2 linked regions of the Cupriavidus necator N-1 genome follow. The protein of the gene in region 2 interacts with the protein of the main gene of each other region in a pairwise test. Links are inferred from orthologs where the notes say so. Each region holds a gene or a part of one and is shown on either strand. Other genes may lie near its edges.

What was found. Proteins that work in one complex are often made in the same cells at the same time.
Region 1: the proteins of CNE_RS15935 (region 2) and ndk interact in binary tests that used the Escherichia coli proteins (3 or more experiments, as listed by UniProt). The link is inferred for Cupriavidus necator N-1 from one-to-one orthologs.

Annotation. Positions count from the first base shown.
Region 1 is NC_015726.1:2,355,133-2,359,746, forward strand. The notes cover bases 1,655-4,614. They hold ndk (nucleoside-diphosphate kinase), read right to left. Parts: upstream 3,368-4,614; coding sequence 2,942-3,367; downstream 1,655-2,941. Other genes in these bases: pilW (type IV pilus biogenesis/stability protein PilW), read right to left, coding at 1,655-1,737; rlmN (23S rRNA (adenine(2503)-C(2))-methyltransferase RlmN), read right to left, coding at 1,734-2,888; CNE_RS11090 (Bax inhibitor-1/YccA family protein), read left to right, coding at 3,742-4,446; rlmD (23S rRNA (uracil(1939)-C(5))-methyltransferase RlmD), read right to left, coding at 4,516-4,614. Outside these bases: CNE_RS11070 (RodZ domain-containing protein), read right to left, coding at 1-965; more of pilW, read right to left, coding at 958-1,654. UniProt on the Escherichia coli protein: Major role in the synthesis of nucleoside triphosphates other than ATP. The ATP gamma phosphate is transferred to the NDP beta phosphate via a ping-pong mechanism, using a phosphorylated active-site intermediate.
Region 2 is NC_015726.1:3,398,359-3,404,663, forward strand. Bases 1,618-4,614 are described here. They hold CNE_RS15935 (uracil-DNA glycosylase), read left to right. Parts: upstream 1,618-2,726; coding sequence 2,727-3,503; downstream 3,504-4,614. Other genes in these bases: trpC (indole-3-glycerol phosphate synthase TrpC), read left to right, coding at 1,618-2,062; CNE_RS15930 (CYTH domain-containing protein), read left to right, coding at 2,066-2,695; CNE_RS15940 (acylphosphatase), read right to left, coding at 3,508-3,786; CNE_RS15945 (ABC transporter permease), read left to right, coding at 3,999-4,614. In the rest of the region: CNE_RS15915 (aminodeoxychorismate/anthranilate synthase component II), read left to right, coding at 1-159; trpD (anthranilate phosphoribosyltransferase), read left to right, coding at 222-1,247; more of trpC, read left to right, coding at 1,259-1,617; more of CNE_RS15945, read left to right, coding at 4,615-5,750; CNE_RS15950 (ABC transporter ATP-binding protein), read left to right, coding at 5,758-6,305. UniProt on the Escherichia coli protein: Excises uracil residues from the DNA which can arise as a result of misincorporation of dUMP residues by DNA polymerase or due to deamination of cytosine.

The sequences.
Region 1 (4,614 bases), 1.0 Mb from region 2 along the record:
AGCGTCAGGCGCGCCACGTTGTTGCGGTTGGCTGCCTTCAGGTCGACCGGCGTGCCATTGCGCGTCAGCGACTCGACGCCCTTGACGTTGCCGATCACCACCTTGTACGGGGCCGTGCCGCCACCGGCCATGGCCTGGCCAGCCTTGGCGGTACCGCCCATGACGATCTTGCCGCTATTGTCCCGGATCTCATACCAGGTATCGGCGGCAAAGCGGATCTGCAGTTCGCCCTCGCCTGCTGGCGCAGCCGGTGCCGTGGCAGCGGCAGGCGCGGAAGCGGCGGCGGCTGCGGGCAACACCGCAGCCGCGGGGGCTGCCGCGGCACTGGCCGGAGCGGTTTCGGCAGACGGCGCCGGCGAGTCGCTGGCGGCCATGACCGGCGGCAGCGCCGCCGTCACGGTGCCGGCTTCCGTGCTCTGGATCACGGCAGGCGCTTCAGCCGTTACGGTCTCGGCAGCGCTGCTGCGCGCTTCGATCCATGCGCGGATATGGTCAAGCCCGAACCAGCCGCCCGCGGCCACCAACACGGCCACCAGCGCCAGCCAGACCCAGCGGCCGCCGCTGCCGCCCGAGCGGAAGCGGTTGCGGTCGTCGAAGGCCGCATTGATGCCACCCTCGCGCTGCCGGGCAATTTCCGCCACCTGCGCCACCGGGCGCGGCTGGAAGCGTGCCAGCAGCGGGTCGATGTCGACATGCAGCATGCGGGCATAGGCACGCATCACGCCCTTGGCGAAGGTCACGTCGGGCAGTGCCTGCAGGTTGCCGGCCTCGATCGCGCGTAGCTTGCCTGCAGCCACCTTCAGCCGTGCGCTGACGTCTTCCACCGACATCCGCTGCGCCTCGCGCTCGCGCGCCAGCGCTGCGCCGATCTCGCGTGCGGCGGCTTCGCGTTCTCCTTCGTGCGCGCCCCCGCCGACTTGTTGCGTCGGTACGGCCTGGCCTGCGGCGCGGTCGTGCTCACTCATCCCATGCTCCTTGTTCGTAGGCGGTCAACTCACGCGAGTCGGGGAAGCGGCTGCGCAGTTGCGCCCCAAGCGCATCCTGCGTGCGGCTGTCGCCCTGACGGTGGGCAATGCGCGCTCCCAGCCAGAGGGATTGCGCATTGACAAATTGGCTGCTGTTGACGCGCTGGACATACTGCCGGGCCTGCGCGAAGTCGCCGCGCCGGTAGAAAACCAGCGCGAGGTTGGTGTTGGCCACCGGGTTGTTGCGGTCGTAGCCGAGCGCGGCCTTCAGGTTCTTTTCCGCTTCGGCGCTGTGGCCCTGGCGCAGCTCGCACGCACCCAGGCTGATCAGCGGCTTGGCGGGGCCGCCTGCGGACGGCGCCGACATCGCGCGCTGCAGCATCGGCACGGCCTCGCCGTAGCGCCCTTCCTGGCACAGGAACCAGCCGTAGTTGTTGAGCAGGTCGCCGTCGTTGGCACGCATCGACACTGCCGTGCGGAAGCTGTCATCAGCCAGCGTCCGCTCATTCATATTCATGTAGATCAGCGCGCGCACATGGTAGGCGTCGGCGAGCGCCGGATCGATGGCAATGGCCTGCTTGATCTCGTCAAGGGCGACCGTGTTCTGGCCGGCCTCCAGATAGTTGGTGGCCAGCTGCAGCCGGATGCCGGCGCGGCGCCTTGCATCGGTCTGGTCGGAAGCGGTCTGGGGATCCTGCGCCGGCGCATGCGGCAACTGGCAGCCGGACAACATCAGCAGCCCCAGCAGGGCCGCAGCGATCAGACGGATCATGCAGGGCGAACCTCCCGAGGCTGGCCGGAAGCAGTGACCGGCACCAGTGGCGTGATCTTGCCGAACTTGCCGCGCTCGGCCAGGCGGGTGCGGTCCTTGACTTCCCCGGCCAACTGGCCGCAGGCGGCGTCGATATCGTCGCCGCGGGTCTTGCGGATGGTGGTCACGATGCCTGCATCCATCAGCACCTGCGCAAAGCGCCGGATCTGATCGTTGTTGGAACGCTTCAGGCCCGATTCGGGGAACGGATTGAACGGGATCAGGTTGAACTTGCACGGCACGTCGGCCACAAGCTTCAGCAGTTCCCGCGCATGCTCGACGCCGTCGTTGACGCCATCCAGCATGCAGTATTCGAAAGTAATGAAATCGCGCGGCGCGAATTCCAGGTAGCGGCGGCATGCCGCCATCAGTTCGGCCAGCGGGTACTTCTTGTTCAGCGGCACCAGCACGTCGCGCAGGGCGTCGTTGGACGCGTGCAGCGACACGGCGAGAGCCACCGGGAGATCCTTGGACAGCCGGTCCATCATCGGCACCACGCCGGAGGTGGACAGCGTCACGCGGCGGCGCGACAGGCCGTATGCGTTGTCGTCGAGCATCAGGCGCATTGCCGGCACGACGGCGTCGTAGTTCAGCAGCGGCTCGCCCATGCCCATCATCACCACGTTGGAGATGACGCGGTCATCCTTGGGGCCGCGGCCCAGTTGTTCGCGCATGGCGAACTCTGCCATCCACAGCTGGCCGATGATTTCACCGGTGCTGAGGTTGCGCGAAAAACCTTGCTTGCCGGTGGAACAGAACCGGCAGTTGACGGCGCATCCTGCCTGCGAGGAAACGCACAGCGTGCCACGCGTTTCCTCGGGGATGTAGACCGTTTCCACCGCGTTGCCCTGGCCGACGTCGAGCAGCCACTTGCGCGTGCCGTCGGCCGACAGGTTGTCGGTGATGGCGGCAGGCGCGCGGATCTCGGCCCGCGTCGCGAGCTTTTCGCGCAGCGACTTGGCGAGATCCGACATGGCGTCGAAGCGGCTGGCACCGTAGTGGTGGATCCAGCGTTGCAGTTGCCGCGCACGGAACGGCTTCTCGCCGAGCTCGCCGCAATAAGCGGTGAGCGCGTCCGCGTCGAGGTCGAGCAGGTTGACGAGAGCGTTCATGACGGCAAACTCAGCTTCGGTGTCAGTCTAGTCCTGGCAGCAGCGCCGGACAATCAGCGGCTGTAGACGTTCATGCCCGGGAAGAAGAATGCCACTTCCACGGCAGCCGTTTCAGCAGCGTCCGAGCCGTGCACGGCGTTGGCGTCGATGCTGTCGGCGAAATCGGCACGGATGGTGCCCTTCTCGGCCTTCTTCGGGTCGGTGGCGCCCATCAGGTCGCGGTGCTTGGCGATGGCGTTCTCGCCTTCCAGGGCCTGGATAATGACCGGGCCGGAAATCATGAAGTCCACCAGGTCCTTGAAGAACGGACGCTCCTTGTGGACAGCGTAGAACTGCTCGGCTTCGCCGCGCGACAGGTGCACCATCTTGGCAGCAACGATCTTCAGGCCGGCGGCCTCGAAACGGGCGTAGATCTGGCCAATCACGTTCTTGGCCACGGCATCCGGCTTGATAATCGACAGGGTGCGTTCGATCGCCATGAAAAACTCCGAAAAATGAAGGGGTTACAAATGGATTAAACATGGGATTCTAGCACGAAGACTATGACCCTTTCGAGGGTCTTCCCTGCTCTGGCGTGTGTCGAGCCACCCTTGCCGCACAACCCGGCACCAAGTAGATCAAAGGGCACATTACAACCTTGTCATGCCAGGAACACGCCGCCCCGGCTAACATCCAATGTGAGCGGCACCGAACGGGCGCGAAGCATGTGCGAGGTGACTCCTGGGTTACCCCGCCCTTGCAATTCGATCTCCCAGGTGCCACATTGACGATGGTTCCGTCCGGGTTCCATACGAATCTTCGCATCCGAAGCCTCGCAGCCCCGGCGCCTCACCGTTTTGAGACAGGAGTCACCATGGATAACAAGCTGAACACCTACGGTTTCGGCAACAGTGCGTCGACCGTCACTGACGTCGTCGTTCGCAACCGGGTCTTGCGCAACACTTACTGGCTGCTGGCCCTCTCGATGATCCCCACCGTGCTCGGCGCGTGGATCGGCGTGGCCACCGGCTTCAGCTTCATGGCGGGCAGCCCCGGCCTGTCGCTGATCCTGTTCCTGGGCATCGCGTTCGGGTTCTTCTACGGCATCGAGAAGACCAAGAACAGCAGCATGGGCGTGGTTCTGCTACTGGCCTTCACCTTCTTCATGGGCCTGATGCTGTCGCGCCTGATCGGCGCGACGCTGCAGTTCTCGAACGGGCCGGCGCTGATCATGTATGCCTTTGGCGGCACGGCGGCGGTGTTCGGCACGATGGCCACCATCGCCACGGTCAGCAAGCGTGATTTCTCCGGCCTGGGCAAATTCCTGTTCGTCGGCGTGGTCCTGCTGATCCTGGCCAGCGTCGCCAATATCTGGCTGCAACTGCCCTCGCTGATGATCACGGTGTCGGTGATCGCCATCGGCATCTTCTCGGCGTACATCCTGTTCGATGTGCAGCGCGTGGTGAACGGCGGCGAAACCAACTACATCACCGCCACGCTGGCGATCTACCTGGACGTGTACAACGTCTTCGTCAACCTGCTGGCGCTGCTGGGCATCTTCGGCGGCAGCCGCGACTGACGGCAACCTCCCCTGCAGCATGAAAAAACCGGCCTGATGGCCGGTTTTTCTTTGGTGCGCCCGCCGCGATCAGCCGCGATCGAACACCGCGATCGACTCCACGTGCGAGGTATGCGGGAACATGTTGACCACGCCCGCGCCAGCGAGCCGGTAGCCCGCCTCGTGCAC
Region 2 (6,305 bases):
CCCGATTGCCTGGAGATCACCGCCTGGACCCCGGACGGCGAGATCATGGGCGTGCGCCACAAGACGCTCGCCGTAGAAGGCGTGCAGTTCCATCCCGAGTCGATCCTGTCCGAGCATGGCCATGCGCTGCTGGCCAACTTCGTCAAGGCGCCGCGATGAGACTGCTCGATTCCGCACCTTCCAGCCCGCACCACGCCATCCAGACTGTCAACGAGAACGCCATGATCACGCCGCAAGAAGCCCTGACGCGCTGCATCGAGCACCGCGAAATCTTCCATGACGAGATGCTGCACCTGATGCGGCAGATCATGCAGGGGCAGATCTCGCCGGTGATGGCCGCCGCGATCCTGACCGGCCTACGCGTGAAGAAGGAAACCATCGGCGAGATCTCCGCCGCCGCGCAGGTGATGCGCGAGTTCGCCAACAAGGTGCTGGTGGCAGATCGCGAGAACTTCGTCGATATCGTCGGCACCGGCGGCGACGGCTCGCATACCTTCAATATCTCCACCGCATCGATGTTCGTCGCGGCCGCCGCCGGCGCCAAGATCGCCAAGCATGGCAACCGTGGCGTCAGCTCCAAGTCGGGCAGCGCGGACGTGCTGGAAGCGCTGGGCGTGAACATCATGCTGACGCCCGAGCAGGTCGGCCAGTGCATCGAAGAGACCGGCATCGGCTTCATGTTCGCGCCCACGCACCACCCGGCGATGAAGAACGTCGCCCCGATCCGCAAGGAGATGGGCGTGCGCACCATCTTCAATATCCTGGGCCCGCTGACCAATCCGGCCGACGCGCCCAACATCCTGATGGGCGTGTTCCACCCCGACCTGGTCGGCATCCAGGTGCGCGTGATGCAGCGCCTGGGCGCGAAGCACGCCATCGTCGTGTACGGCAAGGACGGCATGGACGAGGTCTCGCTGGGCGCCGCCACGCTGGTGGGCGAACTGAAGGACGGCGAAGTGCGCGAGTATGAGATCCACCCCGAGGACTTCGGCCTGCAGATGATCTCCAATCGCGGCCTGAAGGTGGCCGATGCGATGGAGTCGAAGGAAATGCTGCTTGAAGCGCTGACCAACGTGCCGGGCACCCCGCGCGAGATCGTGTCGCTGAACGCTGGCACCGCGCTGTATGCCGCCAACGTGGCCGACTCCGTCGAAGACGGCATCCGCCGCGCGCGCGAGGCGATTGCCAGCGGCGCGGCGCGCGAGAAGCTCGACCAGTTCGTGCGCGCCACCCAGCAGTTCAAGTAAGAGACGCGAATATGTCCGACATCCTGCAAAAGATCCTGGCCGTGAAGGCCGACGAAGTCGCCGCCGCACGCAAGAAGCGCGACCTGCCCAGCCTGCGCGCCGAGGCCGAAAGCCTGCGCACTGAGCCAGGCCTGGCACCGCGCGGCTTTGAGCGCGCGCTGCGCGAGAAGATCGCCGCTGGCCAGGCCGGCGTGATCGCCGAGGTCAAGAAGGCATCGCCGTCCAAGGGCGTGCTGCGCGAGCACTTCGTGCCCGAGGCGATTGCCGAAAGCTACGCCAGCCATGGCGCTGCCTGTTTATCGGTGCTGACCGACGTGAACTTCTTCCAGGGACACGCCGACTACCTGAAGCGCGCCCGCGGCGCCTGTCCGCTACCGGCCCTGCGCAAGGACTTCATGGTCGACCTGTACCAGGTCTATGAAGCGCGCACCTGGGGCGCCGACTGCATCCTGCTGATCGTCGCCGCGCTGGACCCGGGCCTGATGGCCGACCTGGAAGCCTGTGCGCTCGAGCTCGGCATGGATGTGCTGGTGGAAGTGCACGGCGACGACGAGCTCGATGCGGCGCTGCGCCTGAAGACTCCGCTGCTCGGCGTGAACAACCGCAACCTGCGCACCTTCGAGGTGTCGCTGGACAACACCCTGGACCTGCTGCCGCACATGCCGGCCGACAAGCTGGTGGTGACCGAGTCCGGCATCCTCGGCCCGGCAGATGTGAAGCGCATGCGCGATGCCAACGTGCATGCCTTCCTGGTGGGTGAGGCGTTCATGCGGGCGCCGGATCCGGGCGTAGAGCTGGCGCGGCTGTTTGCCTGAGCCATGGCCCAGGAAATCGAACTCAAGCTGACCGTCCCCGACGACGCGCTGGCCCCGCTGGCCGCCTGGCTCGACGCCAACGGCGCCCCGCAGGGCGAAGCCACGCTGCTCAACGTCTACCTCGACACCCCGGAACGCGACCTGGCGCAGGCGCGCGCCGCGCTGCGGTTGCGCCGCAAGGGCGAGCAATGGCTGCAGACACTGAAGACCGCCGGCAGCAGCCAGGGCGGCCTGGCCACGCGTCATGAATGGGAGGCAGAGATCGCCGGCGAGACCATCGAGCTGCAAACCTTCCCCGCGGAAGCGCAAACCGTGCTCGCGCCACTGATCGGCCGGCTGGTGCCGGTGTTCCGCACCGACTTCGTCCGCCGCACCTGGCTGGTCACGCAGGACGGCGCGCGCATCGAGGCCGCGCTCGACTCCGGCACCATCACCGCGCCGGCCGCCACCGCGCAGGAACCCATCCAGGAACTCGAACTGGAATGGCTCGACGGCGACGCCGCGCACGCGACCAATGCCCTGCGCGCCTTTGCCGCGCGGCTGACCACCGTTGGCGCGCTTGCACCCTCGGACCTCAGCAAAGCCGCCCGCGGCTACCGCCTGGCGGGAATCACCGAAGGCAAGGCCTCATAATCGCGGTTTTCCCGCCAAGCTTTCCTCACGCATGCAAGCTGATCTCTTCGCCGCCGAAGCCCCCCGCGCCCCCGGCGAACCGTCCCCTGCGGCCAGCCTGCAGGTCCAGGCCGACGCCCTGCCCGCCGCCTGGCGCACATTGATGGACCCGTGCATCCGCGTGCCGGCGTGGCAGGAACTGGCCGCCTTTGTCGACGGCGAACGTGCCGCTGGCAAGGCGGTGTTCCCGCACCATGTCTTCCACGCGCTGCACCTGACCCCGCCCGACGCGGTCAAGGTGGTGATCCTGGGCCAGGATCCCTACCACGGCACCGGTACGGTCGGCGGCGTGGAGCTGCCGCAGGCGCACGGGCTGGCGTTCTCGGTGCCGGAGGGCATCAAGGTGCCCCCCAGCCTGCGCAACATCTTCAAGGAAATCGCAGCCGAGTTCGGCGCCAACGGCAACGGCGCGCCGCGCACCTCCGGCAACTTGGAAGGCTGGGCGCGCCAGGGCGTGCTGCTGCTCAACACCGTGCTGACGGTGGAACAGGGCCAGGCCGCCAGCCACGCGCGGCGCGGCTGGGAAGCCGTCACCGATTGCCTGATCCAGAACCTCGCCGCCAGCCGCCCGAATCTTGTGTTCATGCTGTGGGGCAGCCACGCGCAGGCCAAGAAGCCGCTGCTGGGCGCCGGCCACTGCGTGCTGGAAGCGCCGCATCCGTCGCCGCTGTCGGCGCACCGGGGCTTCCTGGGCTGCGGGCATTTCCGCGAGGCCAACCGCTGGCTGGAAGCGAACGGCCGCACGCCGGTCGACTGGACCGCCGCCTAGTCCATCAGATCGTCGGCCGGAACTCGAAGCCGCCAAACTCCCCTTCCCCAGGCCCGACCTCGACCAGCGTCACCTGCGCCGCCGGCGGGCCCTGTTCCATCCACGCCTGCAGGGCTTCGAGCTGCTTGACCGTGCCGTGCGCCATCACCTCGACGGTGCCGTCGATCCGGTTGCGCACCCAGCCGCCAAGCCCCAGGTCGTCCGCCGCGTCGGCGCAGGCGGCGCGGTAGCCCACGCCCTGCACGCGCCCATGCGCGACCAGGCGCCAGGTTTCCTTCTTCATGGCTTTTCCCTTTGAGCGCACGTCGGCAGCGTGCGCGATCTGTCATCCACACCAAGTAAACTAGACCGCCATGCCGGGCGTTACAAAGGGATGCGCGCCGCCCGGCGTGAAGCCGGCGGCATGCGGGCTTTGCCATTGTCCGCCGGGGCCGCGATCCAGGGCCGGGTTACAAGCCCTGCCATCCAAGCTCGATACAAGCCCGAGAAGCGCCCATGATGCCACCCGCCGACCGCCGCGCGGCCCAACCCGCCCCTGGCTTTGACAGCCAGCTGCTGCGCGCGCCGCCCAACCGCTTCGACCTCGCGCTGCTGCCGATCATCCTGGCCGTGATCGTGATGGTCGCGTTCGCCGCGCAGCAGATGAACGCCCCGTTCCAGCCCGACCAGCAGCTGGCGGTGCACCTGGACGTGGCCTACCTGCCCTACTACCTGATGCGCACCAGCATCCGCATGCTGGCGGCGCTGGCGGCGTCGCTGCTGTTCTCGCTGGCCTTCGCCGCGCTGGCGTCCAAGAGCCGCACGGCCGAGAAGGTGCTGGTGCCGGCGCTGGACATCCTGCAGTCGATCCCGGTGCTGGGCTTCCTGTCGATCACCGTGACCGGCTTTATCGCCCTCTTTCCCGGCAATATCGCAGGGGTGGAGTGTGCGGCGATCTTCGCCATCTTCACCTCGCAGGCGTGGAACATGGCGTTCAGCCTGTACCAGTCGTTCCGCACCATCCCGGGCGATTTGCTGGAAGCGGCGGCCATGTTCCGGCTGTCGCCGTGGCAGCGCTTCTGGCGGCTGGAAGTGCCGTTCGCCATGCCGGGGCTGCTGTGGAACATGATGATGTCGATGTCCGGTGGCTGGTTCTTCGTGGTGGCGTCCGAGGCTATCTCGGTATCCGGCCACGATATCCGCCTGCCCGGCATCGGCTCCTATATCGCGCTGGCGATCCAGCAGCAGGACCTGGCCGCGATCGGCTGGGCGATCCTGGCGATGCTGGTGGGCATCCTGCTGTACGACCAGCTGCTGTTCCGCCCGCTGGTGGCATGGGCCGACCGCTTCCACTTCGAGACGCTGGCGCAGGACAAGCTGCCGCAGTCGTGGCTGCTGGACCTGCTGCGCCGCTCGGCGTGGGTGGGTGCACTGCTGGCGCAGACGGCGGCGCTGGCCGGACGCACGCTGGCGTGGGGCGCGCGCCGCGGGCAGGCCCCGGCGCAGCCGGACAATCCGCGGCGCGCGCTGTGGCTCGGCCGGCTGCGCGACGCCGTGATCGTGCTGGTGGCATTGGCCGCATTGCTGCGCGTGGGCTACTTCGTGCACAGCGAAGTGGGCTGGGCCGAGGTCGGGCATGTGCTGTGGCTCGGCACGATTACGATGGTGCGCGTGGTGGTGCTGATCGCGCTGGCGGCGCTGGTGTGGGTGCCGATCGGCATCCGCATCGGCCTGAACCCGGAGCTGGCGCGCATTGCCCAGCCGATTGCGCAGTTCCTGGCCGCCTTCCCGGCCAACCTGATGTTCCCGCTGGCGGTGATGCTGATCGTGCGCTTCGGACTGAACCCGGAGATCTGGCTGAGCCCGCTGCTGATCTTCGGAACGCAGTGGTACATCCTGTTCAATGTGGTCGCTGGGGCTTCCGGCATTCCCACCGAACTGAAGCTCGCCGCGCGCAACTTTGGCCTGCGTGGCTGGCTGCTGTGGAAGCGCTTCCTGATCCCCGCAGTCTTTCCCAGCCTGCTGACCGGGCTGGTGACGGCCGCCGGCGGCTCATGGAACGCGAGCATCGTGTCCGAGTACGTGACCTGGGGCGACCGCACCATCGTCGCCACCGGGCTCGGCAGCTATATCGCCGAGACCACCGCGCGCGGCGACTTCCCGCGCATTGCGCTGGGCATCGGCGTGATGGCGCTGTTTGTGGTCGGCTTCAACCGGCTGCTGTGGAACCGCCTGTATCAACTCGCGCAAGAGCGCACCCGCTTGTAAGGCAACGATGGCCGAGAACATTGCATCCACCGCCGCCCCCGCCGTGATCGAGCTGCGCGGCGTCGGCAAGATCTTCCGCACCGCCAGCCAGAGCGACCGCGCCGTGCTCGAAGGCGTGGACCTGACGCTGCGCGAGGGCGAGATCGTCGCCATGCTGGGCAAGTCCGGCTCGGGCAAGTCCACGCTGTTGCGCATCATGGCCGGGCTGGTCGGCGCCGACCGCGGCGAGGTGCACTTTCGCGGCGAACGGCTGGCCGGCACCGCCGAGGGCATCGCCATGGTGTTCCAGTCGTTCGCGCTGTTCCCGTGGCTGACGGTGCAGCAGAACGTCGAGCTGGGGCTCGAAGCCCAGGGCGTGCCCAGGGCCGAGCGCGAGCGCCGCGCCGAGGCCGCGATCGACATGATCGGGCTGGCCGGCTTCAACAGCGCGCTGCCGCGCGAGCTGTCGGGCGGCATGCGCCAGCGCGTGGGCATTGCGCGCGCGCTGGTGACCGAGCCGGACCTGTTGCTGATGGACGAAGCCTTCTCGGCCCTGGACGTGCTGACCGGCGAGAC